Regions from separate parts of the Glutamicibacter sp. 0426 genome, predicted to be linked through region 4. Evidence: riboswitches for the same ligand, from Rfam matches in the RefSeq annotation. Region 4 holds a riboswitch; each other region holds the start of a gene.

Region 1 (7,603 bases), on a different contig from region 4:
GCAGCCCGAACAGGTCTTGGCCGAATTGCGGGACTGGGCGCAACGTACCGGCGGCCTGCAGGAACGATCTTGATCCGGAAGGAAAGGTCCTATCCGATGACGCGCAACGCTCGATTGGGACTTGAGGAAATGCCGGCATCCGGCTACATTTCGAAGCAGCAACTACGGTTTTGCCTGAGCAAGAAGGAACTTGGCATGGACGAAGCTCTCGTGCTGCGCGAGTTGGCGAGCATTGATGAAGTGCCTGACCTATTGGATATCTGGCGCAGTTCGGTGGAACGCCGGAGGGACTTCCTCTCAGCTGCTGACATTGATGCAGTGGCAATCGCCCTGGAAGCAATCTATAGCCAGTCGGTGACCGTCAGAATCGCCCAGCAAGGCCAGCGCATCATGGGCTTCGCAGCCTGGAGCGATACACGCATTGAGCTGCTCTGGGTGCGGCACAGCGATCGCCACAAGGGTGTGGGCCGTGTTCTGCTGGAAGCAATCGTCGCGCACACTCCCGGCATCAGCGTGCATCTGGATTGCCAGCGACAGCCTGCCATTTCATTCTTTGGCGACTGCGGATTCTTGGCAGTCGACGGAGGTCCAGAACTGGTGCCACAACGGATCACGTTGCGCCACACAGAATCTTTGCCCCGAATCGTGGCACCATAGTTCCATGAGTGAAAATAGCCGTGAAATACGGGAAGTCAGCATCAAACGCGTCGAATCACGCAAGTACCAGGCCACCAGCCTGGAATCCGGCGCCAGCCTGGAATTCGGCCAGGGCGAAGGGCTGCTGACGCCGGTGGAGCTTCTGCTGGCTGCCATTGCCGGGTGCTCAGCGATCGATGTTGATGTGGCGACTACCCGCAGAAGCGAGCCTGAGAACTTCGAAGTCAAGGCGAGCGGCTACAAGGTCTCCGAGGACTCGGCTAGCCGAATGGAAGACATCCGCCTTGGCTTTGATTTGAAGTTCCCCGATACCGAGGAGGGGCGCAAAGCGGCCGGCATGGTTGAACGCATCGTCAAGCTATCCCATGACAAGTACTGCACGGTTTCTCGCACCGTTGAGCTAGGTGCCTCAGTGCAGAGCGAAGTCCTCAACCAGGCCTGATGCATTTCGTGCGGATCCCAGATTGCTAATGGCCAATGGCTGACTCCGCAACAGCTTCCAAGGCAATTCACGGATTCGAGCGCGACACGAATTTCCCAACATTGCGTGAATCAGTTGTCGTTATGGCTTGATTGTTCGAAAAACGTTGAATCCAGTGTGAATGAATCATGCATCCGCAATTCGGGGTATGAAAGTCCATCGATTCAAGCTGGCAGTACGGGTCTTTGCCCTAGTCAGCGGAGAACCTTCATCGTAGGGTCAGATTGTCCCTACGTTGAAGGAGCAGCAATGCAGTCTGAGAACGTTTTAGGCAATATCGACTGGGCGTCGATGCTACAAAAGGTTGGCATCGCGCTAATCATCCTCATCATTACGTGGCTTCTCGCGCGCATCGTTCGGTGGGCTGCCGCCAAATTGGTGACCAGGGTGAAGTTCCTGCAGAAGCAGGGCAATGACGGAGAGCAAATAGGCCAATCTCTGGGCAAGGTTGCGGGACTGATCGTCTGGCTGTTCGGCCTCGTGGCAATCCTGCAAGTATTCGCGCTATCTGAAGTGCTATCGCCGGTGCAGGGCCTGCTCGGCGGCGTCATGGCCTTCATCCCCAACCTCATCGGTGCGGGCTTCATCTTCTTCATCGGCTACGTGATCGCCAATATCGTTCGCCAGCTGCTGAAGACCGGTTTGGGAACTGTCGACTTCAGCGGGCTGGTCCGCAAATTGACCCCAGGCGATGAACCGGTTGACGAAGTCCAGTCTCGCGAGTCCCAAGCGAAGATCGTTGACATCATTGCCAATATCGTCTTCGCCTTGATCCTGCTCGTCGTTGCCATTTCGGCACTGCAGGTCTTGGGCATCGCGGCAATTTCGGACCCTGCCCAGCAGATGCTGCAGCTTGTCTTCACCGCAATACCGCAGGTCATCATGGCCTTGGTGCTCTTGGCCGTCGGTATTCTGATTGCCAAGTTCGTCGGCCAGCTGCTTGAATCAACCCTTCACGGGGTGGGCACCGACTCCGTTGTTGCCCAATGGGGTGTTGTTCCCGAAGGCAAGAGCGCTTCGGGAATCATCGCTGGCATCGTCAAGATTGCCATCGTGCTGTTCTTCGGCGTGATGGCGGCCCAGATGCTGAACTTCCCGGCGATCACCAACATCCTCAATGAAATCCTGGCCTTGGGCGGCAAGATTCTCTTCGGCGCAGCAATTATCGCCGCAGGTTTCGTCATCGCCAACGTCATCGGCCGTTTCTTGGGCGACACCACCGCTTCAAAGATCATCCGCTACACGGCAATCGCGTTGTTCGTGGCAATGGGCTTGAAGTACATGGGTATCGCTGATTCGATCATCAATATGGCCTTCGGTGCAATCGTCATTGGCGCGGCTTTGGCCGCGGCGCTGGCCTTTGGACTTGGTGGCCGCGATGCTGCGGCTCGCACGCTGAAAAAGATCGAGGCCAATCAGGCCACCGACGGCCCGGATTCGACGCCGCCGGCATCAACTCCAGGCATCTAGCCAATATCACTAAACCTGAGGGACAGATAAAAAGTCGCGGAACCCGAAACCGGATTCCGCGACTTTTTGTTGCCCGCCAAGCTACGGCTGCGTGCTCCACGGCAACGGCACTACGTCGGGGACCTGATCAGTCCGCAACCGCGCGTAGGCGTACACGTCAACGCGTTCTCCAGCAACCAGGAACTTACCGCGCTCGACACCCTCGCGCAGGAACCCGTTGCATTCGGCAACACGCTTCGATCCAGGATTGTTCGCCCGAAGACCTAGTTCCAAACGGTACAAACCGAGCTCGCCAAACAGGTGGTTCACCAAAGTAGCCACTGCGCGAGTGGCCAGAGACCTCCCGCGGTAGTCCTGGTTCATCCAATACCAAACCCATGCGTTCTGATTGGCTGGATCGACAGTATCGCAGACCAAACCGACCAGCCGGTCTCGATAGGCGATGGCCAAAGCCTGCTGCCGTTCGCCGGCCTCCATCAGGGCACGCACGTACGATGCGGCCTTTTCCGGAGTGTCGGCATCTCCTTGGCGATCCATATCGGCATTGGAGGAAAAGGCTTCGAAAACAGCTTCGGCATCCGATTGGCGCAGCCTGCGAACCGAGAAATCGTCGTCGACTAATGCGGCCTAGTTCGGTTCTGCAAAAGAAAGCTGCCGCGCAGCGGGCGTGCCCTGATGGAAGAACAGCTGCCAGCGATCCTGCTCATGGATCCACAGCGAACTGCGCTCGCTGGCGGATCCCGATAGCAACCTCCAGCGCAGAAGCACCGCTTGATCGGCAACCTGGATTGCCACGGGGCTGCCGACTTCCCGAGATCCGGAATCCCGTTCCGGCTCCTGGGCCAGCTGGGCAATGATCGACTCGCGATCGTAGACACGGCCGCTGGCACCCACTTCGGAGAACTGCGGATGCAAGTACCGTTCCAATTGCCTTCGGCTATGGCGCTGGCTGGTTTCCAAGAGCTCCTGCTCCAACGAAATGATCGTGTTGGACAACGCAGATCCCTGGGGAAGCACGCGGGGGAAGTCATGAGATGCCATGTCAACTAGTACATCACAGAAGATGACGGAGCTGCGGTTGCTCCAGTTCGACTTTATGAGCTGGATCATGCCTATAATCGCAGTACTCCGCGGGAGCCTGAATCGACCAGGCTGAGAGGGCACCGAGCCGACCGCTACACCTGATGCGGGTCATGCCGCCGTAGGAAGGATGCGTGCTCTCGTGCATGTGAATATTGTTGGCGCCGGAATCATCGGCCTGTCAGTTGCGTTCGAACTGGAATCACGGGGACATACTGCCACCCTCATCGATCCAGCACCAGGCCAAGGTGCAAGCTACGCGGCAGCCGGAATGCTGGCCCCGGCAGCTGAAACGGTCTGGGGCCATGGCCCGCTTCACGAGCTGCTTGCCGCCTCGAATGCCGCCTATCCAAAGTTCATTGAGCGCATCGAATCCGTGACCGGGCAACGCCCGGACTACCTGCAGAACTCAACCCTCGTCGTCGCGGCCGAACCGGCTGACCGCGAAGCCCTGCATGAGCTGGCCGAACTGCAAGCCTCCCTCGGCCTGTCAGCGGAAAAGCTCTTGCCCAGCCAAGCCCGCAAACTCGAACCAGCCTTGGCCGCGAATATAGCAGGCGCAGTCCTATGCCAAGATGACCACCAAGTCGACCCACGGTCAGTCGTCAAAATCCTGCTTGATCACCTGCGTGGCCGCCTGATCGAGGAGCGGGCGCAGGCGCTGGTGGGCGACGGGAGCCGAACCAACGCGGTACGCACCGCATCGGGCAAGATCCTCGAAGCGGATCAAACCATCGTGGCCACCGGACTGGGCACCATTGACGGCCTGGACCGGGTGCCGGTGCGCCCCGTCTACGGAGATATTCTCCGGATCCAGGGGCCAGCCGGTCCGCCATTGATCACCCGGACCATCCGCGGCATCGTGCACCGGGAGCCGGTGTATCTCGTGCCGAGAAAGGACGGCAGCCTCGTGCTCGGAGCCAGCGTCCGGGAAGACCGCCAGCCTGCAGTGAACATCGGAGCCATGCATTTGCTGCTGGACAATGCGCGAAAGCTCATACCCGGCATCAGCGACTGCACGCTGAACGAGGCAACTGCCCGGGCCCGTCCCGCCACTCCCGATGACCGTCCGCTGCTGGGGCGCATTGACCCGGGCCTGGTGCTTAGCACCGGATACTCCCGGCACGGAGTGCTGCTGGCTCCGCTGGGCGCAACACTCACCGCTGATCTCATTCACGGCTCTGAAACCCATCCGTTGCATCAGGCTGTGAATCCACACCGCTTCGCCACAGCAACCCAGACCACCCACCGAACGGAGCAGCACCCATGAAAAGCATTGGCATCAAGTTCAATTCCCGGGAACTGAACCTGGACGAAGGAATCACCCTTCGCGAATTCATCAGCATGCAGATCGGCAAGGATCTGGATAGCAACTCGGCGGCCGTGGACGGCAGCAAGCTTGGAATAGCCGCCGCGGTCAATGGCGCTGTCATCCCGCGCAGCGCCTGGAACAGCTACACGCTGGCCGAAGGGCACAGCATCGAACTCGTTACCGCAGCCCAGGGAGGCTAGGCGTGGACACGCAAAACATCACCGAACTGGACATCAACAGCGATCCATTCCAGGTTGCAGGACGCACCTTGTCTTCGCGCTTGATCCTCGGCACCGGGGGAGCGAGTTCGCTGACCACCCTGGAAAGCGCATTGCAGGCCTCTGGAACCGAACTGACTACCGTGGCCATCCGACACTTTTCGGCGGCAGGCGAGTCCAACGTGTATGACTTGCTGCAGCGCAACAACGTGATTGCGCTGCCGAATACCGCTGGATGCTTCACCGCCCGCGACGCGATCCTCACCGCGCACCTGGCCCGCGAAGCGCTGGAAACGAACTGGATCAAGCTCGAAGTGATTGCGGACGAGCACACGTTGCTGCCTGATCCGCTGGAGCTGCACGCTGCCACCGAACAGCTGGTCGCCGACGGATTCCAGGTCTTTGCCTACACCAACGATGATCCTGCCCTTGCCCAGCGCCTCCAGGACGCCGGTGTTGCGGCCATCATGCCAGCCGGCGCACCAATCGGATCCGGCCTGGGCATCTTGAACCCGCACAATATTTCCACCATCGTCTCCCGGGCCCAGGTGCCGGTCATCCTGGACGCCGGAGTCGGCACCGCCTCTGACGCCGCCCTGGCCATGGAGCTCGGCTGCGATGCCGTGCTGCTGGCCAGTGCGGTGACCCGGGCGCACAACGCGCCGCTGATGGCGATGGCCATGAAGGATGCGGTGCGTGCAGGACGAGCCGCACGGCTCGCGGGCCGGATCCCGCGCCGCGACACCGCCCTGGCATCCTCGCCCACCGAAGGCATGATGCAGACCCTGGTCGGTGACTTCTCGTGAACCAGCCAGCATTGGTAGCCCCGGGGCCGGAGCTGGCACCGGAAGAATTGGCGCGTTATTCCCGGCATCTGTCGCTTCCCGGCGTCGGCGAAGAAGGGCAACGCAGGATCGCCAATGCCAAGGTGCTGGTAATCGGAGCCGGGGGACTGGGCAGCCCCATTGCCAGCTACCTGGTCGCCGCGGGGATCGGCACCCTCGGGGTCGTGGACCACGACACGGTTGAACTGTCCAACCTGCAACGCCAAACCATGCACAGGCAACAGGACGTAGGCCGCTTGAAGGTGGAATCGGTCCGCCGGATGGCCCACGAGCAGAACCGGAATGTCCGGGTTATCGCCGTGGATGGCAAACTGGATGAGACCAACGCAGTGGCACTTTTCAGCGACTACGACCTGGTCATCGACGGCAGCGACAACTTCGCCACGCGCTACCTGTCCAACGACGCCGCAGAAATCACCGGCACCCCACTGGTCTGGGGGACGCTGTTCCAATTCTCCGGGCAGGTGTCCGTCTTCGACCCGCGCACCGGTCCGATGCTGCGCGACCTTTTCCCTGAAATCCCCGATGCGGACTCCGTGCCCAGCTGCGCCGAGGGCGGGGTCTTTGGCGCCCTGTGCGGCGTCATCGGCTCGGTGATGTGCACCGAGGCCCTGAAGCTCATCACTGGAATCGGCACCACGCTCAGCGGAAAACTTTGGCTCTACGATGCACGGGAAGCCAGTGTGCGAACACTCGACTTTGCCAGGGACCCGCAACGCGAACCGGTGAGCCGGCTGGCCGAGTACCAGCCAGCGTCCTGCGCTGTCGATGGGCATGTTCCGGAAATTTCCGTTGAGCAACTGGCGGACCTTGAAGCGGAGGAACCGGTGCTGCTGGTGGATGTGCGTGAAGCCTGGGAACGCGAGATCATTGCGATCCCGCACAGCCAGCCCCTCCCGCTCGCGCAACTGGAAGAACAAGGACTGGGAGGGCTCGCGCAGGGTGCCTCGGCGATCGTGTTCGTCTGCAAAACGGGTGTCCGTTCACAGCAGGCGGCGCGGATTGCCAGGCCGGATCTGCAGCCAGCCGTCCAGGTGTACAGCCTCAGCGGCGGCACCGTGGAATGGGCCAGGCAGGTTCAGGGGCAGCAGGTGGCCTACTAGCGCCCGGCCTTGCAGTGCCTGCGCTTCTTGGAGCCGGCCCAGCTCTGGCATACTTGCGCCATGGCTATGGGAATTGCGCTGGAGATCCGTGAATTGGAAATCGGCGACGAACAGCAGGCAATCGATGCCCATCATTTGATGCTTGGCGATGATTTCGAGTTCTTGCCCACCTGGACTTCCGCTGAGGCTTGGGAGGACTATGCCTACCGGATGAAGGCAGGGCGCCGTGGCGAGCACATCCCCGAAGGATGGGTTCGCTCGGCGCTGTTTGCCGCCTTCGACGACGGGGAACTGGTGGGCCGTGTATCTGTGAGGTATGAGCTCAACGAGGGCCTGCTTCATTACGGCGGGCATATCGGCTATGGTGTAGTTCCCGAGTATCGTCGCCGTGGTGTGGCACAGCAACTGTGCAGATTCGGATTGCAGGAACTGCGCGA
Region 2 (7,603 bases), on a different contig from region 4:
AAGACGAGCTTCTTGTAGCGCGGCGAGGCGGATTCCCAAGGAGTGTTGGTCATGGCTCAAGTCTAGTTCAGCCCGGGCCGGGAGCGCTCATTGCCGCCGGGGCATTTCCGCGTGACTCCCCCGACAGCATTCTGGTCTCAGAACAAGGCGGATTGCTCTTCCTTGAAGTCCCCGCGCTGCTCCACCACCGCGACCTCGCGGGTTTTCAGCTCGGCGGCATCCAGCACGCGCAGGGTGGTGCCATCGCCGCTGTCGGCGAGGATGCTCTGTCCCAGCACGCCGCGGATGCGCAGGTTCACGGTGCTTCCGGGCAGGGCCGTGGTCCAGGCATGCAGCGCATGCGCATCCCAGGCGCCAATGACTGGGCGGGCGAAAGCCGGCTGCTCCCACAGCTCGTCGCGCAATTGCACGCCGTAGGCCTCCAAGCCCCGCTGCGCGCCGAGGAAGTCCCGGGCCCTGCCTGCTGCGTCGGCGTTGATCTGATCAAGCTGGGCGTAGTCCAGTTCCCAGCTAGCCAAGCCCTTGACCTTGGACTTCTGCCTCACCTGCTGGCTCAGGCCCACATGCTCGGTGACCAGGTCTTCGAGCACCCGGATGGCCGCCCCGTCGTTGGCGCGGGCGACATAACGCGCAATGACCGCGCCCTGCTGCGCCAGCCGGGTCCACTTGCTACTGGTCGAGGTGGTGCCGACCTTGGTCGCGCCGTGGGCGAAGCTGGCTATATACAAGAAGTGCGGCTGTTCCAGGTACTTGCGAAGGCCTTCGGGGGCTTCGCCCGTCTTGTGGAAATGGTGCATGAACTTCGACTGGTCCAGCCGGCGGCAGCTCTCGCATTGGGTACCGGTGCGCAGGGCCTGGTTCTTGGGGCACGGCAGCGTATTGCGCGAGCCGTCGGCCTTCATCGTGATGTAGCCCAGGCAGAACTTCAGTTCTCCGATCTCCAGGGCCAGTGAACGCCCCGCTTCCAGGTACTCGGTACCCCAGGTTTCACCGCTGCGCAGCCGGAGCATCGGGGCGGGTTCATGTTCTGCGAAGCTGATGCCGTGGCATAGCTGCCGGGTAGCTGAAGCGAATTCCATCAGGACCTTTCTGAAGTTTCCCCTCCCAACGATAGTTCACCGCAGATGGCCAGGTCCGGCGGACAGGTTGGCCGATACACAAAGTCCGAAAGTTAGCTGAACAAATTCCCGATTGGTTCTGGCCTAATTCTTAGGAGATGCCCGTAGGCTGAAACTGCACCGGAAACGTACCGCGGGCCGGGCCACAATCTGTTGAGGTGATCCAGGATTTCTGTCCCATTTGATGACGAGACGCGTGCAGTGGCAATCTCAGCTGCTGGAACTACCCCTTCCCCGGCTGAGTTGCAGCGATTGACGAAGGCCTTCCACCATGATTTCCAGCGCTTCATGATGGAATACCAGTTTGCGGTGGACGAAGTACTGACCAAGGTCTCGATCTTGCGCGAAGAGTTCTTGTACTTGCACAAATACAATCCAATCGAACATGTCAGTTCCCGGGTGAAAACTCCGGAGAGCATCATGCGCAAGGTTGCCCGCCGGAATATCGCACCGTCTCTTACTGCCATACGCGAGAACCTCAGCGATATTGCGGGTGTGCGCATCACCTGCAGTTTCGTCAAGGACATCTATAAGGTCCTGAACACCTTGACCGCTCAAAATGACCTGAAGGTCATCCAGATCAAGGATTACATCAAGAACCCGAAGCCTAGCGGCTATAAAAGTGTTCATGCGATTGTGCAAATTCCGGTCTTCTTGTCCGACGGCCCTGTCGACGTTGTAGTGGAGTTGCAGATCCGCACCATCGCCCAGGACTTCTGGGCAAGCCTGGAACATAAGATTTTCTACAAGTACGAGGGCGAGGTTCCAGAGCATCTGGTACAGGAGCTCGCCGATGCGGCAGCTGTTGCAACGAAACTCGATATGCAAATGCAACGGTTGCATACCGAAGTACACGGCCATGATGCCAATGACCAAGCAGGCCACGAGGCGACATTCGATACGAAGGCCTTCCAAGGACTGCTGTCGCTGGCACAGCAAGCCAGCACCAGAGGCCCCGAAAAGTGTGCCGACAACTAAGCCTTAATGGCTTTAGCGCTCAAGGTCCGCCGAAGACCGTTTCGAACCCGGAAACCAAAAAAAGATCCTCAGCCGAAGCTGAGGATCTTTGATTTGGTAGCGGCGCCGGGACTCGATCCCGGGACCTCACGATTATGAGTCGTGCGCTCTAACCAGCTGAGCTACGCCGCCACAAGTGAGAAACAATCCAGTAGAAGCCAAGAAAGCTTCTCACTCAGAGCCCCCTGCCGGAATCGATCCGGCGACCTCGTTCTTACCAAGAACGCGCTCTACCACTGAGCTAAGGGGGCAACGAGTAAATACTCTACACGCATTTCCCGGCAAAGAAAAATCGGCAAACCGATCTGGAAAGCGCCCGGGGATTTCCATAAAACTGCTAGTCAAAACGGTTTTAGCCAGACCTTGAAGACAATCAGGGACGAAGGCTGGGACAAAAAGTGTTCTGGTGACGATGCTCACTGGGTTGCCCCTCGCGGTCAATCGCCGCTTCGCTCAGGCTTACAGGATAGAGTTCCGCGCCGAATTCCCTTGAGGTAGCCGGCAAATCTTCCAACACAAATACTCCAGAAGAGAACACTCCCCCTGCCCCCCGAACTCCAGGGCCACGGGTCGTCCGGAAGGGTGCGCGACATCCGGCTGGGTGCGCGGCATCCGGTGGGTGAACTCTCCACCACGTGCGGCAACCGGAATTCAGTGGCATGAAGGCAAGCTATTGCGGGCGCAGAATCCCCCTACGTTCACCGACCTCCATTTCCGTCTTGATTAGGAACATTGTGATGTCAGCAACAAATCCCCGGCAGATTTTGCAAACCTCGAAAACCTGTGTAAAGTATTTACCTGTTGCCCCCTTAGCTCAGTGGTAGAGCGCGTTCTTGGTAAGAACGAGGTCGCCGGATCGATTCCGGCAGGGGGCTCGAAATGAGAGAAGCAATCTGGTTCCAGATTGCTTCTCTTTTCGTTTATCTACCGCTCTCAGTGCCCCATCGCGCGGCCATCGCTTCAGCCTGCGCCCGCGCTGCTTCGCCAGTTATCTGCCACGCCCTTTTCCCAGATTCCGTATTCGCGCCGCAAGAGACTGATCGCTTCCAGAAACTATCTCCTGCCGCCGGGGCCAGTGCCCGTATCCTGACTTGATGTCACTGTTCTGACCACTGGATTTGCGTTTCCTCCTCCCAAGCGTGCTAAGTTGTTCGCGACCACACGGGTGCCCTGGCAAGGGCTGAGATCGGGCTATCGCCGTCCGCGACCGTTGAACCTGTCCGGGTAATGCCGGCGAAGGAAGTGAGTTTCCAAGTGGAACAATTTGAACAGCACCCTGCCCACACCCTTGCCTACCGCGAATCTGCGGGAATTTCTGTTCCCGTCACGCAGATCCATCTGGCAGACTCCCCCAATGGAAAGCCCAACGAGCCGCTGTCGGTGTATCGCACCAGCGGACCGGGAAGCGAACCGACCCAGGGCTTGCCACCCTTCCGCGAGCGATGGGTCCGGGAGCGCGGGGATGTGGAAACCTATGCCGGCCGCGAGCGCAATCTGCACGACGACGGGCGCTCAGCGGTCCGCCGCGGCACGGCCAGCGCGGAATGGGCTGGACGTTCGGCCCCTCCGCTGCGGGCCGTTGGAGGAGCCCGCGTGACGCAAATGCACTATGCGCGCGCCGGGGTCATCACCCCGGAAATGCGCTATGTGGCGCTGCGCGAGGAATGCGATGTCGAGCTGGTGCGCAGCGAGCTCGCCGCCGGACGAGCCATCATCCCGGCAAACATCAACCATCCGGAATCCGAACCGATGATCATCGGCAAGGCGTTCCTGGTCAAGATCAATGCGAATATCGGCAACTCGGCGGTGACCAGCTCCATCGCTGAAGAGGTCTCCAAGCTCCAGTGGGCCGCCAAATGGGGTGCCGACACGGTGATGGACCTGTCCACCGGAGAGGACATTCACACCACCCGCGAATGGATCATCCGTAACTCCCCCGTGCCCATCGGCACCGTGCCGATCTACCAGGCGCTGGAGAAGGTCAATGGCGAAGCCAACAAGCTGACCTGGGAGATTTTCCGCGACACCGTCATCGAGCAGTGCGAGCAGGGCGTGGATTACATGACCATCCATGCCGGTGTGCTGCTGCGCTACATCCCGCTGACCGCCAACCGGGTCACTGGCATGGTCTCGCGCGGCGGCTCCATCATGGCCGGATGGTGCCTGGCGCACCACCAGGAGAATTTCCTCTACACCCACTTCGATGAGCTGTGCGAGATCTTCGCTCAGTACGACGTGGCCTTCTCGCTGGGCGACGGGCTGCGCCCGGGCTCCATCGCGGATGCGAACGACGCAGCGCAATTCGCCGAGCTGGATACCCTGGCCGAGCTGACCAAGCGCGCCTGGCAGTACGATGTGCAGGTGATGGTCGAGGGCCCGGGGCATATCCCCTTCCATCTGGTGCGCGAGAATGTGGAGCGCCAGCAGGAATTGTGCGACGGGGCCCCGTTCTACACCCTGGGCCCGCTGGTTACCGATATCGCGCCGGGCTACGACCACATCACCAGCGCCATCGGCGCCACGGAGATTGCCCGCTACGGTACCGCGATGCTCTGCTATGTCACCCCCAAGGAGCATCTGGGGCTGCCCAACCGGGATGACGTGAAGACCGGGGTGATCACCTACAAGATCGCGGCGCACGCGGCAGATCTGGCCAAGGGGCATCCGGGTGCCACGGCACGGGATGATGCGCTGAGCAAGGCTCGCTTCGAATTCCGCTGGAATGACCAGTTCGCGTTGTCCCTCGATCCGGTCACCGCGCAGGAATTCCATGACGAGACGCTGCCGGCCGAGCCTGCGAAGACTGCCCACTTCTGTTCCATGTGCGGGCCGAAATTCTGCTCCATGCGCATTTCCCAGGATATTCGCGACGAATACGGCTCGGCCGAGGCGCAGGCGGCATTGGCCGGGATGGCGCAGAAAAGCAGGCAGTTCCTGGAAAGCGGGGGCACGGTCTATCTCGGGGACGAGATCCCCGTCGGGACCCCTGCCGAGTAATGAGCCCGGGCATGCGAAAACGCCCTTGGGGCAAGCTTTCGGCTTGCCCCAAGGGCGTTTTCCAGTGCTATTCAGCTGTGCGCTGCAGGCTTAGTAGTCGCGACGTCCACCGCTGCGGTTCGAATCGCTGTAGCGGTCCTTGCCACCGCGTCCGCCGCCGAATCCGCCACGTCCGCCATTGCGTCCGCCACCGTAGCCGCCACGGCCGCCACGTCCACCACCGTAGCCGCCACGGCTGCCACGGAAACCACCGCGGTCGCCATCGTCGTCACGGCGCGGGCTGCGGCCACTGTCGAGCTGGAGATCGATGGCTTCGCCGCCAATACGGGTCTTGGACAGTGCACGCCACTGGTCCTTGCTCAGCTCTGCTGGCAGCTCCACCAGGGTGTGGTCCGAACGGATGTCGATGCCGCCGATTTCCGAAGAATCGAAGCCGCCCTCGTTGGCCAGTGCGCCAACGATCGAGCCTGGCTGCACGCGGTTGCGGCGGCCAACTGCCAGACGGTACATGGCGTTGCCCTCGGCAGCGGTCTTGCGGGCACGTGGACCGCGCTCACCGCGTTCGCCACGCTCCGGGCGATCCATGCGGGCCTTCTTCGCAGGCGACATGACCGGTTCGGTCATCAGCAGCGGGCGTCCGCCCTGGGCCATCAAAGCCAGTGCAGCCGCGATTTCCAGGTGGTCCAGGTCCTCGTGCTCGGCAGCGAACTTCTCCACGATCTCGCGGAAAGTAGTCAGGTCCTGGCCGCTGATGGTCTTGTCGATGCGGTCGGTGAACTTCTGGATGCGGCGGTCGTTGACCGAATCCAGCGACGGCAGCTGCATCTGGGTCACCGGCTGGCGGGTCGCCTTCTCGATGGCACGCAGCAGGTACTTCTCGCGCGGGGTCATGAACAGGATCGCGTCGCCCTTGCGGCCGGCACGGCCGGTGCGGCCGATGCGGTGCACGTAGGACTCGGTGTCATGCGGGATGTCGAAGTTGATCACGTGCGAAATGCGCTCGACGTCCAGGCCGCGGGCCGCCACGTCGGTAGCCACCAGGATGTCGATCTTGCCCGAGCGCAGGTTCTCCACGGTGCGCTCGCGCTGCTGCTGCGGGATGTCGCCGTTGATGGCGGCAGCGGTGAAGCCGCGGGCCTTGAGCTTGTCGGCCAGGTCTTCGGTAGCCATCTTGGTGCGCACGAAGGTGATCACGCCGTCGAATTCCTCGGATTCGAGGATGCGGGTCATGGCGTCCAGCTTGTGGGCGCCCATGACCTGCAGGAAGCGCTGGGTGATGTTGGTGCCGGTGGACTGCTTGGACTTCACGGCGACTTCCTGCGGGTTGCGCAGGTATTCAGAGGCGATGCGGCGGATGGTGCGTGGCATGGTGGCCGAGAACAGGGCAACCTGCTTCTCTTCCGGGGTCGCTTCCAGGATCTTGTCGACCTCTTCGGCGAAGCCCATGCGCAGCATTTCGTCGGCCTCGTCCAGCACCACGTACTGCAGGTTCGACAGGTCCAGGGAACCCTTGTTGATGTGGTCGATCACACGGCCGGGGGTGCCCACGACGACCTGTGCGCCACGGCGCAGGCCGTTGAGCTGCGGGCCGTATGGGGAGCCGCCGTACACGGGCAGAACGGTGAAGTTCGGCAGGTACTTGGCGTAGGAGGTGAAGGCCTCGGCGACCTGGAGGGCCAGCTCGCGGGTTGGAGCCAGGACCAGGATCTGCGGGGTCTTGGCTGGGCCATTGGTGTCAGCCAGTTCGGCCATGCGGGACAGGGCAGGCAGTGCGAAAGCAGCAGTCTTGCCGGTACCGGTCTGGGCCAGGCCGACAACGTCGCGGCCTTCGAGGAGCAGTGGAATGGTCGCTGCCTGGATTGGCGATGGCTTCTCGTAGCCAAGGTCGGCAAGCGATGCAAGCACGCGGGCATCCAGGCCAAGCTCGGAGAAGAGCACGGTTGGCTCTTCCGGGGTCTGGTTGTCGTTGGTGTTTACGGGCATGTCAGAAGACACGAAGAATTACCTCATTCGTTTGGGGATAGGCCTTGGCCGTCCCCAAAGAAACGACGTATAGGCTGCACAGTCAGATACAAGTCACGCTCATCAAGCGCTCCCCTATGACATAAAGACCCGCACACACTTTGCGGAAAATACAACACGAGAAGGCTCCAGCCTCAAAAATTGGGCTGGATGCGAGAGGGATACCCTGATGTTCGCGAACACTTAATGCTAGCTTGAACGGCACTGAGTTGTCAGTGTCGAAGCCGTGTGAGATCGGGCACCGCGCCAGAGCACGTAGGGTTAAGCACGTGAAGAAACCACTTTTTCCACGACGTCCCGATGAGCCCACCCCCGGCGGGTTGTTCGTCGCCCAGATGCTCTGGCTGTTGGCCGGAGTGCTTTTTCTCGGCTTCGGCGGCTTCCTGGCCTATGAGCAGAGCCGGGACTCCGCACTGGATTTCGGCAGCATTGCGCTGATGGTCTTTTTC
Region 3 (7,603 bases), on a different contig from region 4:
GCCCGATGCTCTGCGGGTCCACGTTGGCGGTCGGTTCATCGAGCAGCATGAGGCCGGGTTCCATGGCCAGGATGCCAGCCAGGGCCAAGCGCTGCTTCTGCCCGCCGGAGAGCTGCTGGGTGCGGTGGTCGAAGGACAGCGCGCCCAATCCGACCGCGTCCAGCACTTCGGGGATCCGCTGGCGGATCACGCCCGGATCCATCCCGAGGTTCTCCGCTCCGAAGGCCACATCATCGGCGACCCTGCTTTGCACGACCTGGGTTTCCGGGTCCTGCTGCATCAAGCCCACCGGGTGGCTCCGGCTGAACGCATCGTTGCCATCAATCAGCAGCTGGCCGGCAAGCTGCTGATCCTCATCGGCTTCCAGCAGCCCGGCCATTGCATGCAGCAACGTCGACTTGCCGGCACCGGATGGACCGAGCAGCAGCACCTTTTCACCGGCGTGGATCTGCAGATCCAGCCCCGAGATGGCAGGTTCCTGCCGCTCCGAGTGCTGCCAGCCGAAACCAGTTGCGGTGATTGACGCTCCGCGCTGGGTCAGCGAGGCGGCATCGGAATTGGCAACTGAACTCATTTTGCGGTTTCCAGGTGTGCACGCCGGCTCGCCAGTGCGCTCAGGGCACCGGTCTTCGCCAGTCCGCGCGTGGCCAGCCAGGACAGCAGCCCGGCGATGACCAGACCGGAAACACCGGTGGCGATCACGTGGAAGATCTTCATCCCGGCGGTGTACTCGACGTAGTAGGCCAGGATGTATGCCTCGGTAATGCCGGCGAACAGGCCGGAGAACAGGCCTGCCAGAAGTGCCACGCCCAGGTTCCACTTGCGGTAGCGGAATGCCGCGAAGACCAGCTCCGCGCCCAGGCCCTGGACCAGGCCGGAGATCAGCACGGTCAACCCGTAGTGCGAGCCGAGCAGCGCTTCAACCACGGCGGCCAGCAGCTCGCAGTAGATCGCGGCGCCAGGCTTGCGGATAATCAATGCGCCGAGCACCGCGGGGAACAGCCACATGCCGGTGAGCAGCGCGGTGGCTGGAGGGAAAGCCGCGAAGGCCAGCGAAAACAGGCCGTAGCCGGCACTCCATGCCCAGAAAATGACTCCTGAAGCCACGGCGATCACCGATGCCACGACGATATCGACGACACGCCAGCCGGTACGATGCTTCGAAATTGTTTCGTTCATTGTTGGTCCTCCTGTGGAAAGGAGGGGGGATGCACGGAATGAGGGCATGCTGCGCCTATCCGCATCCGAGATGCTCGACTTCCTTCGCCGGTACTAGCCGGGGCAGGTTCGAGGGTCTGCGATCCATCGCACTCTCAGCGTCCTGCGACTTCGTAGAAGTCTGACGCTCCCCTGTCGGAATAATTACTGCTCCCCCACCATACCGCAGGTATGCTGGGCAGAGGAACGATGTGTCACGAGCTTGATCGCGAGGAAAAAATGGATAAAGTGCAGAAACTTGTCACTACCGGCATCACCGTTGGCGCGGGCATGCTCGGTGGCAAGCTGGTTGATTTCATTTGGTTGAAGGCAACTGGCAGCAAAGCGCCACGCAAGGGCACCGAGGAAGCGGCTGAAGCGTCCTTCCGCCGCGCATTGGGCTTCGCGATCGTCTCGGCCCTGGTGGCAGCGATCATGCAGACCGTGGCCGACCGCAGCGCCAACAAGGTTGTTGCCAAGTTCACCAAATAGGCTTCGGCGGCAAGCCGAGAGCGGGAGCAGTTCAGCTGAACTGCTCCCGCTCTTTTCGCATTACTTGTCCTCTGGCGCTTCGGCCTTGGACATCGGTGTTGCTCCGGTGGGCGGTGCGCCGTTGACCTTGTTGACCACAAGGCTGAGCTCATCGGAGAACAGGGTTTCCTTGGCCGCGTGCTTGGTGCGGTAGCCGGAACGGCCGATCATGTGGGCGGAAACCGGCGCTGTCAGCAGCTGCATGCCCCAAGCCAACGCGAGGACCGGGATGACCGCCCAGCTGCGCAGGTAGATGGCCAACCCGGCGAAGATCAGCAGGAAGCCGAGCACCTGCGGCTTGGTGGCCGCGTGCATGCGGGTGAGCATGTCCGGGAAGGTTAGCAAGCCGATGCCTGCGATCAAGGACATCAGGCAGCCGAGGATCAGTAGGATGGCGACGAGGATATCGAGGAAGAGTTCCATTAGGCATTCCTCTGATCCGAGACGAAGCGTGAGACGGTCACCGAGCCGATGAAGCCGAGCATGCACGCGGCAACCACGAACAGCAGGTAGTCGGTGTGCTTGTGCAGCACCATCTCCAGGCACAGGGCGGCGGAGATGATCAGCAGCATCACGTCCAGGGCAAGCACCCGGTCTAGGATTGATGGCCCCTTGGCAACCCGGATCAGGCAGGCGATGGCACCCAGCCCGAGCATGATGCCGCAGATCCAGATGACGATATCCAGCATGTTTATCCCTTCCTCGCAGCGAAGTCCGGTCCGCATTCGCTCTTGATCGCCTCGTACTCGTCACGGCTGCCGATGGCCATGATCAGCCGGCGTTCGATGTCCCGGATAGCTGCCCGTGCCGTCTCCACATCCTCCGGCGACTGGATGTCGATGTAGTGCAGGTACAGGGTCGACGAGCTGCGGTCCACGTCGATCACGAAGGATCCCGGGATCAGCGTGAGCACGTGGCCCACGGTCATCACGATCAGGTCCGAGCCGGTGCGCAGCGGGACGGCGATGATCGCGCTGCGGGTGTTCTTCCCGCGGACCATTGCCAGCCAGGCCACGTGGACGCTGGCCGCGACTACCTGCCCGAGGAACCAGATGAACAGCTTCACGCAGTACCAGAGGTTGATCCGGCCCGAAAGGACCACCGGCGGCAGCGGGAACAGGTTCACGATCACCAGCGCAATGACCGCCCCGAAGATCATGTTCGCCAGCGAGAAGTCCTGCCAGAGGGCGCCCCAGACGAAGAGCAGCAGCAGCAGGAGCGGCCACTCCTGCTTGAGTGTCGCACGGTGGCGCACGCCGGAGGTATCCAGCGCATCATCGATGCGCTGGTCGCGCGGTTCAAAGTTCTTGTTCGGCATCATCCCTCCAATCAGAATGGCAAGATCGAGCTGATATATGGTTCACGGGCGATCAGCTCAGCGGCCACCCGCTCGCAGAATTCGAAGATCGGCCCGGCAAAGACGGTCAGGGCGATGCCCGCCAGCACCAGCGAACCGGTGGCATAGCGCATGCCCCAGGGCAAGGAGTCGGCTTCCAGCTGCTTGGCCAGCTTCAAGCCCAGGCGCGGGTTCTGCGCACCGCCGGTCAGCGTCTCGTCGGCGACCTGCGTCGCTTCGGCCACCAGCTCCTGGTTGGGCACCTCGGCATCGGCGGCACGGCGCCAGAACACGCGGGCCCACACGCGGATGATCGCCAGCAGGGTCAGCAGGCTGGTCAGCAGCCCGGCGCCGATCACTACCCAGGTCAGCGGGTCGGCGTCCTGCGCGGCAGCATGCAGCAGCCCGAACTTGCCCAGGAACCCGGAGAATGGCGGGATGCCGCCAAGGTTGATGGCCGGGATGAAGAAGAGCAGGGAGAGCGCCGGGGACAGCTTGGCCAGCGAACCGAGCCGGGTGACATTCGAGCTGCCGGCACGGCGTTCGATCAGGCCCGCCACCATGAACAGCGAGGTCTGCACGATGATGTGGTGGCCGACATAGTAGATGGTCGCGGCGATCGCCAGCGGCCCGCCCACTGCCACGCCGAAGATCAGGTAGCCGATGTGGCTGGTCAGCGTGAAGGAGAGCATGCGCTTGAAGTCCGTCTGCGCCAGCGCACCGAGGATGCCGATGACCATGGTCAGCGCGGACACCACCAGCAGGCCGGCGTTGACCGAGCCGCCCGGGAAGAGCAGGGTTTCGGTGCGGACGATCGCGTAGACGCCCACCTTGGTCAGCAGCCCGGCGAACACAGCGGTGACCGGTGCCGGCGCGGTCGGGTAGGAGTCCGGAAGCCACAGCGACAGCGGGAAGACCGCGGCCTTGATGCCGAAGGCGATCAGCAGCAGCACATGCAGGATCAGCTGCGGGCCCTGGCCCAATTCAGGCAGCTTCACCGCGAGGTCTGCCATGTTCACCGTGCCGGTGGCCGCGTAGATCATCGCGATGGCCATCAGGAAGATCACCGAGGAGACCACCGATACCACCACATAGGTGGTGCCGGCGCGGATGCGTTCAGCGGTGCCGCCCAGAGTCAGCAGCACATAGCTGGCGGTGAGCAGGATTTCGAATCCGACATACAGGTTGAAGAGGTCGGCTGCCAGGAAGGCGTTGGACACGCCGGCGAGCAGGATCAGGTAGGCCGGATGGAAAATCGACACCGGTCCGGGCTCATCGCCATCGGCCAGGCCCTGGCTGGTGGCGAAGAGCAGCACGGCGAGCGAAACAACCGTGGAGACCAGCAGCATGAACGAGCTGAACCCGTCGACCATCAGCGCGATGCCGAAAGGCGAGTCCCAGCCGCCGATGTGGATGGCGTAGCTTTCCCCGCCCCACACGGCGGCGAGCATCCCGGCTTCGAGCACCAGGGTCAGGGTGAGGATGCCGATAGTGATCAGGCGCTGCATGCGGACCTGGCGGCGGGCCAGGAACGCGGCACCGGCGCCGAAGATCGGCAGCACCACAGCCAACGGGGCTAGATCCAGGAAATTCACTCTTCCCCCTCGCGCACTGGGCGGCCTTCTTCATCGACGAATTCGGTCGTGTCCTCAGCCACCGGCGAGTCCTCTTCCTCGTCGTAGGCGGTCTTCTGGGACACCTTGATATCTTCGGTGTCATCGGTGAGCTCATCGGCGCTGGTCAAGGTCCAGGACCGGTAGATCATCGCGAGCAGGAACGCGGTCACTGCGAAGGTGATCACGATCGCTGTGAGGATCAGCGCCTGCGGCAGCGGATCGGAATACTCGTCCGCGGGCACCTCGGGGTTGAACAGCGGTGCCGCTCCCTTGCGGCCGCCACTGGTGAGGAGCAGCAGGTTGATGCCGTTGCCCAGCAGCATGATGCCCAGCAGCACACGGGTCAGGGTGCGTTCGAGCACCAGGTAGAAGCCGGCAGCCAGCAGCACGCCGGTGACGACGACGAAGGTGATATTCACGCTCATCGGCCAACTCCTGTCCGTGATGCCTGGATTTCATCGTGGCGGTCCACCGGGCTGCGGCCTTCGGACAGCGAATCGATTTCGCTGCCCAGGGAACGCAGCACATCCTGCACGAGGCCAAGGACCACCAGATACACTCCAATATCGAAAATCGTTGAGGAAACGAACTTGTGCTCGCCGAAGAACCAGAATTCCAGGGCATAAGTGGTGAAGATTCCATCGCCCAGCAGCAGCGGCACGATGCCGGCCAGGCCGGCCAGCGCAATGCCGCCGCCAATCAGCATGCCCGGAGCGATGCGCATCGACTCGGACAGTTCCACGCGGCCTCCGGCCAGGTAGCGGATGGTCAGCGCCAAGCCGGCAATTAGCCCGCCGGCAAAGCCGCCGCCTGGGGTGTTGTGCCCGGTCAGCAGCGTGTACACCGACATGATCAGCACGGTGTGGAACATCAGCCGGGTGACAACTTCGAAAATGATCGAGCGGCGTTCAGCGACGAGCGTGTTGCCGGCCATCAGCCAGTCCTGGTTGGAGCTGGAAGCGAAACGCCGGGCGATGCGCAGTTCGGTTTCCTTCGAGTCCTTGGTGCCGATGGCTTCGGACCCGGCGTCGATGCTGCCCGGAGCCACGTGGTGGGCGCGTACCCGGTTGCCGAAGCTTCGTCCGGCGAAGATCAGCGACGCCACACCGGTGGCTGCCGCCGCCAGCACGGTAATTTCGCCGAAGGTATCCCACACGCGCATATCCACCAGGGCCACGTTGACGATGTTCTTGCCGAATCCGTCGTAGTAGGCCAGGTCCGGCCAAGCCAGGGAAATGCGTGCCTCGGTGCGCGCGGCCATCATCGCGATGGCGATGTAGACGACCATCAAGGCCAGGGAGATCGCCAAGATCGCCCGGCCCCACTTGATCTTGGTCAGCCCGACCCACAGCCGCTTGGGCAAGGCGCGCAGGGCGAGCACGAAGGAGACCAGCACGATGGTCTCCACCAGCAGCTGGGTCAGCGCCAGGTCGGGGGCACCTTGCAGGGCGAAGATCGCGACCATCCCGTAGCCGGTCACCGAAACCATCAGCACCGCCATGAAGCGCTTCGGCGCGGTAATGGCAATCACCGCACCGGCGATGATCACCGCACCGATCAGCAGCTGTGCCGGGTGGTCGGCGATGATCCAGTTCGACGGCCAAGGGGTGTAGACGGTCAGCGCGATGGCCAGCGGAATCACCAGCACCACGACCAGGATGACGCCCAGGTAGAAGGACAGCGAACCGCGCTGGGTGCGGCCGGTGATCCAAATGGCCGCCTTGTCCAGCACGTTCACCGACATGCGATAGATCTCCTCGGCTGAGGTGATCATCCGGCGCAGCGGGGCGCCGGTGTCGGTGCGGTGGCGCAGCCAGAAGAAGCACAGGCCCAGGCCCACGGAAATGGCACTCAGCCCGAGGGCCGCGTTGAAGCCGGCGAAGGGCAGCAGGTGCATCTTGCCAGGGCCGCCCTGCGCGGCCGACCAGTGGATGGCCAACGGCTCCACCAGCTGCGGGTAGAGGCCGAGGAACAGCGTCGCCGCCGAAAGAACCAGCAAGGGGGCCAGGAAGATCAGCGTCGGGGCCTTGCACTGCAGCGCGGGCAGCTTCTTTTTCTGCACGCCAAACGCTCCGAAGAAGAAGCGCAGCGAATAGGCCATGGTCAGCGCTGCGCCTAGCAGGATGCCGATGAGTGCCGCGAGCGACCACCCGGTATCCAGGTGCAGGGCCGCCTCGTAGACAGCCTCCTTGGCGACAAAGCCGAACAGCAGCGGAACGCCGGCCATGGAGGCCGCGGCAATGCCGGTGGTCGTGGCCAGGATCGGCATGGCCCGGCCCAAACCGGTGAGCTTGCGGATATCGCGCGTACCGGTGTTGTGGTCGATGATGCCCACGCTCAAGAACAGCGTCGCCTTGAACAGGCCGTGCGCCAGCGTCATGGCCAGCGCCGCGAAGGCGGCTTCGGGCGTGCCGAAGCCGAAGACCGCGATGATGAAGCCCAGCTGCGAGACCGTGCCGAAGGCCAGGATCAGCTTGAGGTCGTATTGCTTGAGCGCCCGGTAGCCTCCGATGAGCATGGTCAGAATGCCGATGCCCACGGTCATGGGTGCCCACAGCGCGGTCTCGGCAAAGCCGGGGGCCAGGCGGGCGATCAGGTAGACACCGGCCTTGACCATGGCCGCCGCGTGCAGGTACGCGGACACCGGGGTCGGGGCCGCCATGGCACCGGGCAGCCAGAAGTGGAAGGGCACCAGGGCCGACTTGGAGATCGCACCGACGATGATCAGCGCCACCGCAACATCGGTGAAGGTCCCCAGCGCCACCAGCGCATCGGCCGACGCCATGATTTCCGACAGCTGGTAGCTGCCGGCCGCCGCGCCGAGCATCAGGATGCCGGCGAGCATCACCAGACCGCCGAGGGTCGTGATGATCAGGGCGTTCATGGCCGAACGGCGCGCGGTGATCAGGGCCTGGCTGAAACC
Region 4 (7,603 bases):
CACGGATGGCTGCCGCGTCCTCGTGGGTAATGGCGCCGATTGCCACGCAGGGCAGCGAGGCCAGCGTCGTGGCACGCGCAAAGCCGTCGAGGCCCAGGGGAGTGGGATGGTCCTTCTTCGTCGGGGTGGCGCGGACGGCCCCCACACCGAGATAGTCGATGACCGCGGCGTCCTTGTTCGCCTGGGACAGTTGCTCATCGCTGGAAGCGCTCAGTCCGATGACGCCTTCGCCGATGATCTGCCGGGCCAACTGCACCGGCACATCCTTCTGCCCGATATGGATGCCGTTCACGGCTGCACCGGCAGCCCGCGCCGCGAGGTAGACGTCGATGCGGTCATTGATCAGCAACTGGGCCTTGCCCTCGGTGAGCTTGGCGGCCGCGCAGGCCAGCTCGAAGAATTCCCGGGCGGTTTCATCCTTGGCGCGCAGCTGGATCCACTGGATTCCTCCGGCGACGGCGCCTTCGATCACTTCCAGGGTGCTGCGCGGGGTGCAGCTGGCAGTATTGGCTACCAGGTAGGCTCCGTAATCATGCATGGTTCAGTTCCTCGTGCTTCAAAGTCTTAAGTTCTTCTGGATCGGTTGCGGACAGCGCATCAATGAATGCGACGGCGAAGCTGCCCGGACCTGTGCTGTTCTCCAGGGCCTTTTCAGCGGCCAGCCCGTAGAAGCCGTGGGCCGCGATGGCGGCCTCGAACGGGTCATCGTGGACCGCAATCATGCCGGCGCAGAACGCGCCCAACGCGCAGCCGCCGCCGGTGATCCGCGTCAAGCCGATGCCGTTGGTGTGCACCAGGACTGTCCGCGCGGCATCGATGATGGCATCGGACTGGCCGGAAATGGCCACCACGCAGTCATGCTGCTGGGCCAGATCGCGTCCAGCCGCCAAGGCGGCAGAGACGTCATCCAAGGCATCGACACCGCGTGAAGCCGATTGCCGTCCGGCCAGTGCCAGGATTTCCGAGGCGTTGCCGCGAATCAGGGCCGGGCGTTGCCTGGCAATGCGCCGCGCAAAATCCGTGCGCACCGGCAGGGCGCCGACCGCTACCGGATCAAGGATCCACGGGGTGCCTGCTGCGCTCGCCGATTGCACGGCTTCTTCCATGGCGGCCAGCTGCTCGGTGCTCGGAGTTCCCAGATTCACCAAGACGGCGGAAGCCGCCTTTGCGAAGGGGCCGGCCTCTCTGGGCAGATCCGTCATGGCCGGGGACGCGCCGGATGCCAGCAGGACATTGGCGGTGAAATTTGCTACGACGGTGTTGGTCAGGCAGAAAACCAAAGGTGATTGTTGCCGGTATTCTTGGGCAACTGCATGCAAAGCCATGCGACATCCCTCCGCTAGCGTGAACTAGATCAGGTTCAACGGGTCTCATCTCAGTCGGTTGTTCCGACACCCCGTGTCACTGCCATAGAGCGTACGCACAAGCGGTTCCAAGGACAAGTTACTTACGCTCGCGCCGCGCCACCAAGGCCTTGAGCGTGGCCGCATCGACCTGCTGGGCGGCTGCCAGCGCCCAGAGGTGATCCACCGCGGCCAGCAGGTCTTCGCTGGCATCCACCGGCCGAAGCCGTTCGTTGACCACTGTGCCGGCCCGCCGCCGGGAGGTGATCAGACCTTCGGCTTCCAGTTCCTTGTAGGCACGCGCTACCGTTCCGGCAGCAACGCCGAGGTCGGTGGCCAGTGCGCGCACGGTGGGCAGCTTGCTGCCTGCGGGCAATTCTCCCAGGGTGATCAGCGAGGCGATCTGCAAGCGGATCTGCTCGTAGGGTGCAGTGGCCGCCGCGAGGTCGACACTGATTTGTGTGCTCATGATGCTGCTGTCGGCTGCTGTGCACGCACCATCGCGGTACCAGGACGCTCCAGGAAAATCACCGCTGGGACAACGAAGACCAGAAGTGCAAACAGCCCCAGGCCTGCAGGGAAGCCGTAGCCAATCAGCAGCATGGCAAGCACAGCGCTGGTGGCAACGCGCATCGACCGCAGCTCCAGAACCCGCCGATACCAGATTTCTTCAGCTGGCGAGACGGCCCAGGGAATAGTCGCCCGGCGGCAGGACCAGATGAAGCCCATATGCGCCGCCGCAAGCAGCAGCAACAGCCCGATGACTAGTCCCCGGTTCGGAGGAGCGAACCCCCACAGCGTCTCCAGCGGTGGATCCAATAGCAGGTAAGCGCAGATGGCAACCAGCAAGCCAGCGGCGATGTAGGACCACAAGGGCAGGGGTGCATGATGCTTTGGTGCTGCACTCGCCTGCCGAGCCACCTTGCTGGCGTAGCCCAGATACAGCGTATTGAGCACGATGTAGAGCAATGCCGCACCGGCAAAGAGCACCAGGATCCACGTAGTTCGTTCATTGGTCGGCATCCGGAATTCCTCATCCACGGGCAGGAATGACCAGCCGATGGCAACGGCGAGCAATGCAAGGGTAGCCGTGGTGTATTGCAATGCGAAGAGCTGATCTCGCAAGCGCGAGAAGGCGGTCCGTTCCCTGGTGGTGGAGTGAGCCGAGAATGTGGTGCGCGGACCCCAGAAGAACAGCGTAAGAGCCACCGCAAGGGCGCCATAGTTCAATAACTCGTACGGTCCACCGGTTGAATAGCCTTGCGAGTAATTGGCCACCGATACGCAAAATGCCAGCAGCACGATACCGGTATTGCGCAGCAACCGGTTGAGCCATACCGTGCGCAAGGCCTGGTTGTCTTCGGCGGTGATGCCGGCCAAGGGGCGCCGGTTCAGGATCACTGCTGCAATCACCCCGGCGGCCACGACGATACCTGCCAGAGCCACGATGAAGACCGGGAGCATTTGGTTTCCGGGCAGCAGGCCATCGGTTGGGCCCGCAGAGGTGTAGGAGTAGCTGCCATCAGAATCGAACATAGTGGTTTCCGACTCTGGGATGCCAACGCTCCCTTCGACGCGGGAAGCAGGCCACAGCAACCCCACCGCGGCCAGCAGCAACAGCGCGACGAAAATCCCCAGGGACTTCGGGAACGGCGTCGCCAGGGTGCGCGCCTCCAGTGAGGCGGTGCGCACCGGCTGGAGTTCCTTGGGCCAGGTGAACAAGCCAATGAGGTAAACGAGAAGAATCCAGATTCCCGGCGAGAGAGCTGCAGCGAAAACCGAACTCGAATCGGTCCCGTTCATGGGAATGCGCCACGTCTCAGGCAGATCCCACGAAGTCGAAGCGAAGAATGCGATCAATGCGCACCAGAATGAGTGCGACTGGGCGCGGACGATAGCCGGTGCCTCACGCCGATGCGCCACGGAGCGCAACCACAGGTATATGACTGCGCCAACGAAAGCGATGGATATGGCGCTCGCCGGGATCTGGCTCATGGCCATTAATGTATCAACTATTTGATACATATTGAATCCCTTCGCGAATTAATCAGTGAATATCCGCCTCGTTGCCGTACGCTCAAAACATGGGTCTGTTTACTTCCACGCCGTTGCCCGAACCGGTCGGCGATTCCGCACCTCCGGTGGACGAGCATCCATCGCGCATTGCAACAGTTCTGAGCCATTTGCGGCGTTCTGCTGACACCCGGATCACGCATCCGCGACGCTTCCGCCTACAGCAGCTCAAGGCCCTGGAAAAGATGCTCGACGAGCATCTGGAAGACTTCGTCCAGGCCCTGGCTGAAGACCTGAGCAAGAGCGCCACCGAGGCCAAGTTCTCCGAGATCGACGTGGTGCGCGCAGAAATAGATTTCGCCCAACGCCACCTCGCTGAATGGATGGATTCCACCAGCGTCAAAGTTCCGCTGGCCCTGCAGCCGGCCATGGCCAAGGTTGAGCCGCGTCCGCTGGGCGTCGTGCTGATTATCGGCGCCTGGAACTACCCGGTCCAGCTGGTACTCGCACCGCTGGTCGCGGCCATTGCCGCCGGCAACGCCGCGGTGATCAAGCCATCCGAGCTGGCTCCGGCCACCTCGGGCGTCTTGGCCAAGTTCCTCCCGGTCTACCTGGATGAACGTGTTTATGCGGTCGTTGAGGGAGGAGTGGACACCTCCACCGAGCTGCTTGCCGCCCGCTGGGACCATATCTTCTACACCGGCGGTGAACGCGTGGCCAAGATCGTGGCTGCCGCGGCGGCAAAGCACCTGACGCCAACCACTTTGGAATTGGGCGGAAAATCGCCGGCCGTGGTGGAAAACGATTCGCTGGCTTCGGCAAAGCGCCTCGCCTATGCCAAATTCATGAATTCCGGTCAGACCTGCGTGGCCCCGGATTATGTCTTGAGCATTGGGGACTCCACTGAGCTCATCCAGCGCCTGGGCCAGGCCATCACCAGCTTCTACGGCAAGGAGCCGTTGACCCACCCGGACTACGGCCGCATCGTCAGCCGCAAGCACTTCGACCGGCTGTTGTCGATGTTCGAGCAGGGCGAGGTGGTTTTCGGGGGCGAATATGACGAGGAAACACTGCGCATCGCACCGAGCATCATGCGCAATCCAGATCTTGAAGGAAGCTTGATGACCGAGGAGATATTCGGTCCAATTCTTCCAGTGATCGAGGTGGAAAGCTTCGAGGAGGCCCTCGAATTCATCGCCCGGAGGCCGTCTCCGCTGGCTGCCTACCTGATGAGCGAAAGCCCGCGGCTGCAGTCGATCTTCTCCGACCGGGTGCGCGCCGGCTCAATCGTGCATAATGCCCCGCTGGCCCAGATGGTCGTTCCAACCCTGCCTTTCGGCGGCATCGGACCGAGCGGGATGGGGGCCTACCATGGCAGGCACGGATTCGAGCGGCTTTCGCAGATGCGCTCTGAACTCAACAAAACGACGGTAGTTGACACCCTGAGCGCAATATATCCTCCGTATTCATGGGCTAAGCGAAAGATTATTGATCGCTTACTGTAGCGCGGTTCATAGCGTTGTGGCTTGTCAGGGTGCTTGGATTGATAGGTTGGAAATTTTCAAGCATCAGGAGATGTAACGCATGACTGAGCCCGCACCGTCCCAAGACGGTCTGAAGCGTGGCCTCAAAGCTCGCCATATGCAGATGATTGCCATTGGCGGCTCGATTGGTACCGGACTTTTCGTCGCTTCCGGCGGCACCATTGCGCAAGCAGGTCCCGGCGGTTCGCTGGTGGCCTATGCGCTGATTGGCCTGATGGTGCTGCTCCTGATGCAGTCACTGGGGGAAATGAGCGCCCGCCTTCCGGTCGCCGGGTCCTTCCAAACCTACGCAACGGTCTTCGTGAACCGCCACTTCGGCTTCGCGATCGGCTGGAACTACTGGTTCAACTGGGCAATCACCGTGGCTGCCGAACTGGTAGCCGCCGGGATCATCATGTCCTATTGGTTCCCGGATACTCCGGGATGGATCTGGGCTGCCGTCTTCCTGGCGCTGCTCACCGGCTTGAACGCGTTGTCCGCCAAGGCGTTTGGCGAGGGCGAGTACTGGCTGGCCGCGATCAAGGTCATCACCGTAGTGGTCTTCTTGATCTGCGGTGTCGCAATGATCTTCGGCATCCTGGGCGACTCCACGCCAGGTTTCAGCAACTGGACCGAGGGCGAGGCGCCATTCGTTGGCGGCTGGCTGTCGATCGTCTCGGTGTTCATGATTGCCGGCTTCTCCTTCCAGGGCACGGAGCTGATCGGCGTGGCCGCCGGAGAGGCAGAGAACCCCAAGCGCGACATCCCTCGGGCCATCAAGGCGATCTTCTGGCGGATCATGCTGTTCTACATCGGCGCGATCTTCGTGATTGGCATGCTGATCCCGTACCTGGATCCTTCGCTGCTCTCCTCCGAGGCATCGGATATCACCACCTCGCCCTTCACCCTCGTCTTCGAGCGGGCAGGCGTGGCCTTCGCCGCGGCCTTGATGAATGCGGTGATCCTCTCGGCCATCCTCTCGGCGGGCAACTCCGGCCTATATGCCTCTGCGCGCATGCTTTATTCGATGGCGCTGGACGGCAAGGCGCCAAAGATCTTCGCCCGCTTGAACAAGCGCGGCGTGCCCATGCCGGCCATGCTGATGACCGCATCCGTGGGCCTCTTCGGCTTCCTGACCGCGATCATCGGGCAGGGTTCGGCCTATACCTGGCTGCTGAACGTCTCGGGCCTGTCCGGGTTCATCGCGTGGGTGGGCATCGCGGTGTGCCACTACAAGTTCCGCAAGGCATACATTGCCAGCGGACAGGATCTGGCGAAGCTCCCGTACAAGGCGCCGCTGTTCCCGCTGGGTCCGATCCTTGCCTTCGTGATCCTGATCGTGGTGATCGCCGGCCAGAACTACCAGGCCATCCTGGATGGAAACCTGCTGCAGATGGCTTCCAGCTACATCGGCCTGCCGATCTTCCTGCTGCTGTGGCTGGGCCACTGGCTGGCTACCCGCAAGCAGCCAGCCGTGGAAATCGACCCATGGACCGCGAAGCTGAATTAGCCAGCTAGCGCGGCATCGACAATCACCCGGGCCTCTGCCAGCACCTGCTGCAGATGTTCGGGTGTTTTTGTCGATTCTGCATAGATCTTGTAGATGTCTTCGGTGCCCGACGGGCGCGCGGCAAACCATGCGTGCTCGCTGGAAACCTTCAGACCGCCAATCGGGAAGCCGGCCGCTTGCGTGGCCTTGGCGGTAATCGGATCCGAAGCCAGCTCGGTGGCGGTGACCATCGAGGGATCCAGCTTGCCCAGGATGGCCTTCTGCTCGCGGTTTGCCGGCGCATCGAAGCGGTCGTAGAAGCTGGGACCATGGCGCTCGACCAGCTCGGCATGCAGCTGGCTGGGGCTCTTGCCAGTTACCGCGCGGATCTCGCTGGCCAGCAGGGCCAGCATCAGGCCGTCCTTGTCGGTGCTGAACGCCTTGCCCGAGAAGTCCAGGAAGCTTGCCCCAGCCGATTCCTCGCCGCAGAAGGCGACCCTGCCCGAAGCCAGCGGCTCAACGAAGTACTTGAAGCCCACCGGAACCTCGCGCAGCACCCGGCCGTGGGAGGCCACCACCTTGTCGATAAGCACCGAGGAGACCAGCGTCTTGCCGATCTGGGCATCGGCGGGCCACTGCGGGCGGTGGGTGAGCAGGTAGTCGATGGCCACGGCCAGGAAGTGGTTCGGGTTCATCAGGCCCGCATCAGGGGTGACAATGCCGTGGCGGTCGGCGTCGGCATCGTTGCCGGTCGCGATGTCGTACTTCTCGCGGTTGGCCACCAGCGAGGCCATGGCATGGGCGGAAGAGCAATCCATGCGGATCTTCCCGTCCTTGTCCAGGGTCATGAAGCCGAAGCGCGGATCCACGGACTCGTTGACCACTTCGAGGTTCAGGTTATAGCGCCGGGCGATCTCGCCCCAGTAGTGCACCGACGCGCCGCCCAGCGGATCTGCGCCAATGGAAATTCCGGAATCCGCGATGGCCTTGAAATCGATCACTTCCGCCAAATCGGCGATGTACAGTTCGCGGAAGTCGAATGGCTGGGCATTGGGCTCGCCGCGCTTGATCTGCCCGCTGGCCAGCAGCTCGTTGGCCCGTGCGGCGATGGGCCCGGTGATTTCGGATTCGGCCGGTCCGCCATGCGGCGGGTTGTACTTGATGCCGCCGTCGGTCGGCGGGTTATGCGAGGGCGTGATGATCAGGCCATCGGCCTGCTCGCCGCCGCTGGCGTT

Evidence for each region. A riboswitch is a leader RNA that binds a small molecule or an ion and turns the genes downstream of it on or off. The one in region 4 is predicted to bind thiamine pyrophosphate.
Region 1: it holds a riboswitch for thiamine pyrophosphate, as region 4 does, so the genes downstream of both, thiO (glycine oxidase ThiO) here and thiM (hydroxyethylthiazole kinase) in region 4, are expected to answer to the same signal.
Region 2: it holds a riboswitch for thiamine pyrophosphate, as region 4 does, so the genes downstream of both, thiC (phosphomethylpyrimidine synthase ThiC) here and thiM (hydroxyethylthiazole kinase) in region 4, are expected to answer to the same signal.
Region 3: it holds a riboswitch for thiamine pyrophosphate, as region 4 does, so the genes downstream of both, BKX98_RS00140 (ECF transporter S component) here and thiM (hydroxyethylthiazole kinase) in region 4, are expected to answer to the same signal.

The regions. Positions count from the first base shown of each region.
Region 1 covers NZ_MPBI01000001.1:339,194-346,796, forward strand. The annotation lists gene BKX98_RS01670 (alpha/beta fold hydrolase) at 1-73, shown strand, start outside; gene BKX98_RS01675 (GNAT family N-acetyltransferase) at 196-657, shown strand; gene BKX98_RS01680 (OsmC family protein) at 662-1,099, shown strand; gene BKX98_RS01685 (mechanosensitive ion channel) at 1,388-2,608, shown strand; gene BKX98_RS01690 (GNAT family N-acetyltransferase) at 2,690-3,199, opposite strand; gene BKX98_RS01695 (DUF4440 domain-containing protein) at 3,236-3,649, opposite strand; TPP riboswitch at 3,729-3,833, shown strand; gene thiO (glycine oxidase ThiO) at 3,831-4,958, shown strand; gene thiS (sulfur carrier protein ThiS) at 4,955-5,200, shown strand; gene BKX98_RS01710 (thiazole synthase) at 5,203-6,024, shown strand; gene BKX98_RS01715 (ThiF family adenylyltransferase) at 6,021-7,166, shown strand; gene BKX98_RS01720 (GNAT family N-acetyltransferase) at 7,227-7,603, shown strand, end outside.
Region 2 covers NZ_MPBI01000001.1:180,414-188,016, reverse strand. The annotation lists gene BKX98_RS00875 (hypothetical protein) at 1-53, opposite strand, end outside; gene BKX98_RS00870 (DUF2797 domain-containing protein) at 138-1,079, opposite strand; gene BKX98_RS00865 (GTP pyrophosphokinase family protein) at 1,320-2,096, shown strand; tRNA gene BKX98_RS00860 (tRNA-Met) at 2,191-2,267, opposite strand; tRNA gene BKX98_RS00855 (tRNA-Thr) at 2,315-2,386, opposite strand; tRNA gene BKX98_RS00850 (tRNA-Thr) at 2,939-3,010, shown strand; TPP riboswitch at 3,287-3,394, shown strand; gene thiC (phosphomethylpyrimidine synthase ThiC) at 3,390-5,132, shown strand; gene BKX98_RS00840 (DEAD/DEAH box helicase) at 5,223-7,115, opposite strand; gene BKX98_RS00835 (hypothetical protein) at 7,424-7,603, shown strand, end outside.
Region 3 covers NZ_MPBI01000001.1:21,864-29,466, reverse strand. The annotation lists gene BKX98_RS00145 (ATP-binding cassette domain-containing protein) at 1-574, opposite strand, end outside; gene BKX98_RS00140 (ECF transporter S component) at 571-1,179, opposite strand; TPP riboswitch at 1,242-1,362, opposite strand; gene BKX98_RS00135 (DUF4235 domain-containing protein) at 1,447-1,689, shown strand; gene mnhG (monovalent cation/H(+) antiporter subunit G) at 1,750-2,151, opposite strand; gene BKX98_RS00125 (monovalent cation/H+ antiporter complex subunit F) at 2,151-2,417, opposite strand; gene BKX98_RS00120 (Na+/H+ antiporter subunit E) at 2,420-3,046, opposite strand; gene BKX98_RS00115 (Na+/H+ antiporter subunit D) at 3,058-4,659, opposite strand; gene BKX98_RS00110 (Na(+)/H(+) antiporter subunit C) at 4,656-5,105, opposite strand; gene BKX98_RS00105 (Na+/H+ antiporter subunit A) at 5,102-7,603, opposite strand, start outside.
Region 4 covers NZ_MPBI01000003.1:542,970-550,572, forward strand. The annotation lists gene thiE (thiamine phosphate synthase) at 1-538, opposite strand, end outside; gene thiM (hydroxyethylthiazole kinase) at 531-1,325, opposite strand; TPP riboswitch at 1,315-1,409, opposite strand; gene BKX98_RS10845 (GntR family transcriptional regulator) at 1,444-1,812, opposite strand; gene BKX98_RS10850 (hypothetical protein) at 1,809-3,338, opposite strand; gene BKX98_RS10855 (aldehyde dehydrogenase family protein) at 3,428-4,861, shown strand; gene BKX98_RS10860 (amino acid permease) at 4,941-6,389, shown strand; gene pgm (phosphoglucomutase (alpha-D-glucose-1,6-bisphosphate-dependent)) at 6,386-7,603, opposite strand, start outside.